Regions from separate parts of the Streptomyces sp. 8N616 genome, predicted to be linked through region 2. Evidence: riboswitches for the same ligand, from Rfam matches in the RefSeq annotation. Region 2 holds a riboswitch; the other holds the start of a gene.
What was found. Region 2 has a riboswitch for cyclic di-AMP ahead of ACTWQC_RS11445 (M23 family metallopeptidase). Riboswitches for the same ligand answer to the same signal wherever they lie in the genome.
Positions count from the first base shown of each region.

Region 1 (4,163 bases), on a different contig from region 2:
CGGCCACGTCGAGCGCCGCCGCGGCCGAGGGCGTGCCCACCGTGCCCACGGGGTGCCAGGTGCCGGTGACGGTGACCCACGCGTCGGCCGGCGGGGGAGCGGTGCCGAGCATCCGGACCTTGACCGACTGCGAGTCGGCTGCGCAGCAGCTCAGCACCAGGCGGGTCAGGTACCAGCCGCCGCTCTTGCCCGGCGTGACGAAGCCGGTCATCGAGACCGTACGGCCCTCCAGGCTCCGGCCGGGGTCCTGCCGCGCCCGCGAGCTGAAGTCCGACAGGGGCATGACGAGCGGGGACCCACCGGGCAGCGGGGAGAACCGCTCCCCGTCCGCGACCGCTGTGTCGCTCTCCCGCGCGGCGGTGTACGAGCCGAGGGCGGGCGGCGTGAAGAACAGCAGGGTGATCGCGGGGAGGAAGAGCAGCCAGGCGATCCGCGGGCCTTTGCCGTGATCGTGCCCGTGCCCGTGATCCGCGCCGGCGTCCCCGTCGGCGTCCGCGTCGTGGGCATCGGACCGGGCAGCGGGCTTGGCGAAGGGGAAGCCGTCCCGAGCCGCGCCCACCGTCCCCAGGGCGACCAGCAGCACGCCCGAGACGATCAGTAGCGGCCGCAGGCCCTCCTTCACGTACCGCAGATACACCTCGCTGAAGAGCGAGATGTGCAGCACTCCGGCGCCCGACAGCAGGAGCAGCAGCACCTGGACGTTCCGCCTCACAGCACCCACCACCCGGTCAGCGCGCTGCAGGCGACGGCCACCACGGCGGTGGCCGCCGAGAACCGTACGGCGAAGGCGCGTCCGAAGGTGCCCGACTGCAGGGCGATCAGCTTCACGTCGACCATCGGCCCGACCACCATGAACGCCAGCCGGGCGGTGGGGGAGAACCCGGTCAGCGACGCCGCGACGAAGGCGTCGGCCTCCGAGCAGACGGCGAGCACGATCGCCAGCGCGGCGAGGAAGATGACGGAGAGCCAGGGCGATCCGGCGAAGGTGTCCAGCACGGAGCGCTCCACGGCGACGTTGAAGGTCGCCGCGGCCATCGCCCCGAGCACCAGGAAGCCGCCGGCGTGCAGGAAGTCGTGCTGGAAGCCGAGCCGGAACTCCTCCCACCTGCTGTGTCCCGGCCGGTGCCCGGTCCGGTGCGCCGGCAGCCGCAGCCACTCCGCGCGGCCGAGGCGGATCCAGAGCCAGCCCATGACCGCCGAGGTCGCGAGCGAGGCGAGCAACCGGGCCGCCACCATCTCGGGGGCGCCCGGGAAGGCGACGGCCGTGGAAGCGAGCACGATCGGATTCACCGCGGGGGCGGACAGGAGGAAGGCCAGCGCGGCCGCGGGCGGCACCCCGCGGCGGATCAGGCTCCCCGCCACCGGCACGGACGCGCATTCGCACCCCGGCAGGACGACGCCCGCGGCGCTGGCGACGGGGACGGCGAGCGCGGGCCGCTTCGGCAGGGCGCGGCTGAAGACGTGCGCGGGGACGAAGGCGTTGATGGCTCCCGAGAGCGCGGTGCCCAGCAGCAGGAACGGCAGGGCCTGCACCGTGATGGCGAGGCAGATCGTCCGCCAGGCCTGCACGGCCCCGGGCTCCGGCCATCCGACCACCCCGGTGGCCGCCGCGGCCGCCACCGCGAGGGCGAGCGCTCCGGCCGCGGCGAGCGGCCACGCCCGGCGGTCGGCGCCCGTACCGCGGTCGGGGCCCGTACGGCGGTCGGGGTGCCCCACGCCGGAGCTCGTACGGGATGGGTTCGCACCGGCTTCCGGCGGCGCCTGTGACCTGGTGTCGATCAGCTCTTCCGCTCTCTGCACTCCGACTCCGCAAGATCCGCGACCGGGGTGTTCACGATAGCCGCGGGAGAGGGCCCGGCTGTGGCGCATCTCCGGAACTTGGTCCGCATTCATCCGTTTCGCCGGATAGATTCTCGGGCGGCAAAGAGGCTTCTAATGCCTGCAATCCACCAAAGCTGAATTCAGATGCCAAATCGGACAATTAGTCGGCCGGTGACCCATCTCACAAAGACCGCCGGTTAAATGTGACTTCGCGCACTCGAATGGCGGCGATTTTCCCAACTTGGTTACGGACTGCCCATTGTGAGAGCCGTTCAGTAGTAATGCCTATTGCTCTGGGACCAAGATCGGCAGCGCAGCGTGACGCATTACCGAGTCGATCTGTTCAATGGCGAATCAGGCGAATGCACGCCACTTGTGGCGAAGAAATGGATGTGTTTACTTTTCCGCTGCCTGCCCATCGAAAGGGGCGGGCGCCCTGTTGCCGGAGCGCCGAGTCCTGCCGCCGGCGGAGGGAGAAACGACAACGCACCACGGCAGGAGCGGGGGAACCAAAGGTAAGTGCCGTACCGCGCTCGGCGTGGTCCGGCTTGGGGTGAAGACGTGCCGCAGCGCTCGCCGCTGCGTAAGTCACGGCCGGGCAACTCCAGCCCGAACCCGACAGCTCACCTCGCAGGCGTAGGAGAGGAAGATCCCTATGTCTGCACGCGGACGTCATCGCCGCTTCAAGCCCGGCCGGATTTCCCGCGCCACTTTCGCCGCCGCCGCAAGCGGCGCCGGTATCGGTCTGTCCTTCATCACCGCCGGCCAGGCGAGCGCCGCCTCCGTCGACACCTGGGACAAGGTCGCGGAGTGCGAGAGCACCAGCAACTGGAGCATCAACAACGGCAACGGCTTCTTCGGAGGCCTGCAGTTCACGCAGAGCACCTGGGAGGCCTTCGGCGGCACCGACTACGCCGAGCGCGCCGACCTGGCCACCAAGGACCAGCAGATCGCCGTCGCCGAGAAGGTGCTCGACACCCAGGGCCCCGGTGCCTGGCCCGCGTGCGGCCCCAAGGCCGGCCTGGCCAAGGGCGGTCCGGCCCCCGCGATCTCCACCGGCGGCGAGCAGGCCCAGGGCAAGCCCGAGACCAAGCCCGAGACCAAGCCCGCCCCGGCCCCCGCCGAGGACAAGGCCGACACGGCGGACAAGGGCGCGGCGAAGCCCGAGTCCTACACCGTCGTCAAGGGCGACTCGCTCTACAAGATCGCCACCGCCAAGCACATCGACGGCGGCTGGCAGCGGGTCTACCAGGACAACCGCCAGGTCGTCGGCGGCGACCCGGACCTGATCCACCCGGGCCAGAAGCTGGCCCTGGGCGGCGGCAAGGCCGAGGCCGCGCCGCAGCAGCAGGCCCCCAAGCAGGAGGCTCCGAAGAAGCAGGCCCCCAAGCCCGCGGCGCCCAAGGCCCAGGCCCCGAAGCAGGAGGCCCCGAAGCAGGAGGCCAAGCCGGCTTCCGAGCAGAGCGCCTCCGGCTTCACCGCCCCGGTCTCCAACCCGGCCCTCGGCACGCCGTACCACCAGGCCGGCTCCATGTGGTCCAGCGGCTACCACACCGGTGCCGACTTCCCCGTGCCCACCGGCACTTCGGTGAAGTCCATCGGCCCGGGTGAGGTCGTCTCGGCGGGCTGGGGCGGCGCGTACGGCAACCAGGTCGTCATCCGCCACGCGGACGGCAAGTACAGCCAGTACGCCCACCTGTCCTCGCTGTCCGTCTCGCCCGGCCAGGCGGTGACCGGCGGCCAGCAGATCGGCCTGTCCGGCTCCACCGGCAACAGCAGTGGCCCGCACCTGCACTTCGAGGTGCGGACCGGCCCGGACTACGGCTCGGACATCGACCCGCTCGCCTACCTGCGTGCGCACGGCGTCAGCATCTGACACGGTTCGACGCGGCCGGAGTCTTCTCTCCTGACTCCATGAGGCGCCCGCTCCCTGCTATGCCGGGGGCGGGCGCCTCGTCGTGCTGTGCCGGTGTGGATACGGGGATGGATACGAGGGTGGATACGAGGTGGATACGGAAGACGGGTCACGAGCTGCGGCACAGGGCCCGGATGAGATCACCGTGCCGCGGGTAGCGCGCGGCCAGCTCGTCCGCCTCGCCGCCCTCGTAGTCCGCGGGGAGGAACCCGGGGGCCAGCGTGCATCCCAGGAGCGCGTGGCTGCCGCCGGGCCGCACCCGCGCGCCCATCCAGGTGCCGCCCGGCACGACGTACTGGATGTGCTGCCCGGCGCGCACGTCCTGGCCGAGCACCTCCACCCGCGATGCGCCGTCCCGCTCCAGGAGCAGCAGTTCCACCGGGTCCCCGAGGTAGAAGTGCCAGACCTCGTCGTGCGGCAGCCGGTG
Region 1 is NZ_JBQQBY010000025.1:19,102-23,264, forward strand. Features, by position in the region: gene ACTWQC_RS22610 (TIGR03943 family putative permease subunit) at 1-712, opposite strand, end outside; gene ACTWQC_RS22615 (permease) at 709-1,800, opposite strand; cyclic di-AMP (ydaO/yuaA leader) riboswitch at 2,297-2,473, shown strand; gene ACTWQC_RS22620 (transglycosylase family protein) at 2,477-3,697, shown strand; gene ACTWQC_RS22625 (cupin domain-containing protein) at 3,846-4,163, opposite strand, start outside.
Region 1: it holds a riboswitch for cyclic di-AMP, as region 2 does, so the genes downstream of both, ACTWQC_RS22620 (transglycosylase family protein) here and ACTWQC_RS11445 (M23 family metallopeptidase) in region 2, are expected to answer to the same signal.

Region 2 (4,163 bases):
TGGCCGCCTACCGCCTCCCGCACGACGGCACCCGTGAGGCCGACGCCGCCGACCTGGCGCTCACCGTCCTCGGCGGCGGCGAGTCCTCCCGGCTCCACAACCGCCTGGTGCGCCGCGACCGTACGGCCGTGGCCGCCGGCTTCGGCCTGCTGCGGCTGGCCGGCGCCCCCTCGCTCGGCTGGCTGGACGTGAAGACCTCCGGCGGCGTCGAGGTCCCGGACATCGAGGCCGCCGTCGACGAGGAGCTGGCCCGGTTCGCGGAGAAGGGCCCGACGCCGGAGGAGATGGAGCGCGCCCAGGCGCAGCTGGAGCGGGAGTGGCTGGACCAGCTCGCCACCGTCGGCGGCCGCGCCGACCAGCTCTGCCGTTACGCGGTGCTGTTCGGCGACCCCCAGCTGGCGCTGACCGCCGTCGACCGGCTCCTGGCCATCACCGCAGACGAGGTCAAGGCCGTGGCCGCCGCCCGGCTGCGCCCCGACAACCGCGCGGTCCTCGTCTACGAGCCGACAGCACCCGCAGACAGCCAGGCCGACGACAACGCAGGACAGGAGGCGGCCCAGTGAGCGACGCCGGCCCCACCATGACCTTCCACCCGCAGCCGCAGGGCGGGATCGCCAAGCCCTGGGCCTTCCCGGCCCCCGAGCGCGGCACTCTCGCCAACGGCCTGACCGTGCTGCACTGCCACCGCCCCGGCCAGCAGGTCGTCGCCGTCGAAGTGAACCTGGCCGCGCCGCTCGACGCCGAGCCCGCGGGCCTGGACGGCGTGGCCACGATCATGGCGCGGGCGCTGTCGGAGGGCACCGACAAGCACACCGCGGAGGACTTCGCAGCGGAGCTGGAGCGCTGCGGCGCCACCCTCGACGCGCACGCCGACCACCCCGGCGTCCGCGTCTCCCTGGAGGTCCCGGCCTCCCGGCTGTCCAAGGCGCTCGGCCTGCTCGCCGACGCCCTGCGCGCCCCCGCGTTCCCGGACAGCGAGGTCGAGCGGCTGGTCCGCAACCGCCTCGACGAGATCCCGCACGAGCAGGCCAACCCGGCCCGCCGCGCCGCCAAGGAGCTTTCCAAGGAGCTGTTCCCGGCCACCTCCCGGATGTCCCGGCCCCGGCAGGGCACCGAGGAGACCGTCGAGCGCATCGACGCCGCCGCCGTACGGGCCTTCTACGAGGCGCACGTCCGGCCCGCCACCGCCACCGCGGTGGTCGTCGGCGACCTGACGGGCATCGACCTCGCCGCGGTCCTCGGCGACACCCTGGGCGCCTGGACCGGCACCACGGCCGCGCCCCGGCCCGTACCGCCGGTGACCGCGGAAGACACCGGCCGCGTGGTGATCGTCGACCGTCCCGGAGCCGTCCAGACCCAGCTGCTGATCGGCCGTATCGGCTCGGACCGCCACGACAGGGTCTGGCCCGCCCAGGTGCTCGGCATCTACTGCCTCGGCGGCACCCTCACCTCCCGGCTCGACCGGGTGCTGCGGGAGGAGAAGGGCTACACCTACGGCGTGCGGGCCTTCGGCCAGGTGCTGCGCTCGGCCCCGGACGGCACGGGCGCGTCCCTGCTCGCCATCAGCGGCTCGGTGGACACCGCCTCCACGGGCCCGGCGCTCGAGGACGCCTGGAAGGTCCTCCGCACGCTGGCGGCCGAGGGCCTGACGGACGCGGAGCGGGACACCGCCGTGCAGAACCTCGTCGGCGTCGCCCCGCTCAAGTACGAGACGTCGGCGGCGGTCGCGGGCACCCTCGCCGACCAGGTGGAGCAGCATCTTCCGGACGACTACCAGGGGCAGTTGTACGCGCGGCTCGCCGACACCGGCACCGTGGAGGCGACCGCGGCGGTCGTCAGCGCCTTCCCGTCCGACCGCCTGGTCACCATCCTCGTCGGCGACGCGTCCGCCATCGAGGAGCCCGTACGGGCCCTGGGCATCGGCGAGGTGAAGGTCGTCACTGGCTGACGGTGCGTCAGGCCCTCTCGCGGGAGTGACGAAGTACCCCGGAGCGTCCGTTGCTCCGGGGTACTTCCGTATGCCCGGTTTGTTGATGAGTCGGCCGTTTGTTGTGTGGTGTCGGCTACAAACGCCCTGATTTCTTTGGCGATTGAAAGATGTCCCGTTTAGCGTCGGTCCGGCTGTCCGGCCGACCACGCGCCGCACCCGCGGCTCCGGGCAGTCATCGCCGAGTCCCCGTACGGCGCGAGCCAGGGGAGCCGGGGACCCAAACTGTGAGTCCCTGGGGTGAATCGGGCGCCTCCTGGCGGAGGGGCCCGTAGGAGACCTTCCTGCTCCGAACCCGTCAGCTAACCCGGTAGGCGAGAAGGAAGGAAAGGAGCACCGCCGCCGCATGGCGTCGTTCACCCGTGCCACCGGGAAGCACCGCCGTCCGAGCCGTCTCGTCCGCTCGGGCGCGAACATCGCAGGCATAGCCACCCTCGCCACCACTGGCGTCGTGGCCTCCCTCGCCTCGGGCTCCGCGCTCGCCGCGCCCGCTCAGCCGCCCGAGGCCGAACAGACCGGGCTGCGCCAGGCGATCGTCATGGGCGACTCGCTCGCCGAGACGATCAGCGCCCAGGCGCAGGCCCAGCGGACCGCGGCCGACGAGGCCGCCGCGCGGGCCAGGGCCGAGGCCGAGGCCAAGAAGCGGGCGGCGGAGGCCAAGGCCAGAAAGGAGCGCGCGGCGCGCGAGGCCGAGCGCAAGCGGCTGAACGCCTTCGTGCTGCCGGTCGAGGGCAGCTACATCTCCACCGCGTACGGGGCGGCGGGCGGCGCCTGGTCCTCCGGGGCCCACACCGGCGTGGACTTCCACGCCGCGGCCGGAACCTCGGTACGCGCGGTGGGCGCGGGCACCGTCGTCGAGGCGGGCTGGGCCGGCGCGTACGGCTACAACGTCGTGATCAGGATGAAGGACGGCACGTACACGCAGTACGGCCACCTGTCGGCGATCCGCGTCTCCGTCGGCCAGAGCGTCACCCCGGGGCAGCGGATCGCCCTGTCGGGCAGCACGGGCAACACCTCGGGTCCGCACCTGCACTTCGAGGCCCGTACGTCCGCCGACTACGGCTCCGACATGGACCCCGCGGCCTATCTCCGCTCGCACGGAGTGCGTATCTGACCCGTTTCGTGGCCTGTTTCACAGCCGCTCTGGCCAAAAGATATCCATGTTCCGGCCCCGCCCGTCGGAAATTCCACCGCATTGCAATAGAGTCCCTGAACAAGCAGTGATCGAGCATGTTTCACGGGGATTAAAGCGGAGGACCGGCTATGCGGGGTCGGATGTGAACGGCGATGCGGTGGCCACGGGCCGCATTCCCGCGCACGCGGTGTGCCAGGCGATCCGGGACGACATCGTCTCCGGCGTGCATCCCCCCGGCAGCAGACTGACCGAGGAGGTCCTGGCCCGCCGGTACGGCGTCTCCCGCGTCCCGGTCCGCGAGGCCCTGCGCACCCTGGAGTCCGAGGGCTTCGTGACCACCCGCAGGCATGCCGGAGCCTGCGTCGCCGAGCCGTCGGAGCAGGAGGCGGCCGACCTCCTCGACATCCGTGCCCTGCTGGAGCCGCTGGGCGCCGCGCGCGCCGCACAGCGCCGTACCGAAGCGCACCTCAAGGTGTTGCGCGGGCTCGTGCGGCTGGGTCAGGAGCGCGCCCGCCGCGGGCACTTGGCGGATCTGCGGTCGCTGGGCGGCTGGTTCCACGAGACCCTTGCCCAGGCCTCGGGCAGCCCCAGCCTCGCCGCCCTGCTCACCCAGGTCCGCCGCAAGATCACCTGGGTGTACGCGTCGGACGCGCCGGTCAGGGCCGCCGACTCCTGGGAGGAACACGCGGCCATAGCCGACGCGGTGGCCCGGGGCGACGCCGACCGCGCGCGTGCCCTGATGACCGTGCACACCGAGCGCTCCCTCGCGGGCTACCGGCTGCGCCGCCCGGGCCATGTGAGAACTTCGAAACACTCCGTAAACAGATTGAGCGCGCAGAATTAACAGAGCTGCCGTATACAACGAGGGGCGAATTCCGCGCGGAAAAGAAAAGCGACTTCCGAACGACGGAGCCGCGGTGGCCATAAAGGTCCACCGCGGCTCGTTTGCGTATTCCGCCGAGTCGGGTCCGGACGGTTCAGACAGTCTCCGGAAGCTCTTCGAGACCCTCGGCGACCAGCTTGGCCAGACGGTCCAGAGCG
Region 2 is NZ_JBQQBY010000010.1:72,294-76,456, reverse strand. Features, by position in the region: gene ACTWQC_RS11455 (M16 family metallopeptidase) at 1-563, shown strand, start outside; gene ACTWQC_RS11450 (M16 family metallopeptidase) at 581-1,948, shown strand; cyclic di-AMP (ydaO/yuaA leader) riboswitch at 2,157-2,318, shown strand; gene ACTWQC_RS11445 (M23 family metallopeptidase) at 2,334-3,101, shown strand; gene ACTWQC_RS11440 (GntR family transcriptional regulator) at 3,265-3,966, shown strand; gene ACTWQC_RS11435 (HPr family phosphocarrier protein) at 4,100-4,163, opposite strand, start outside.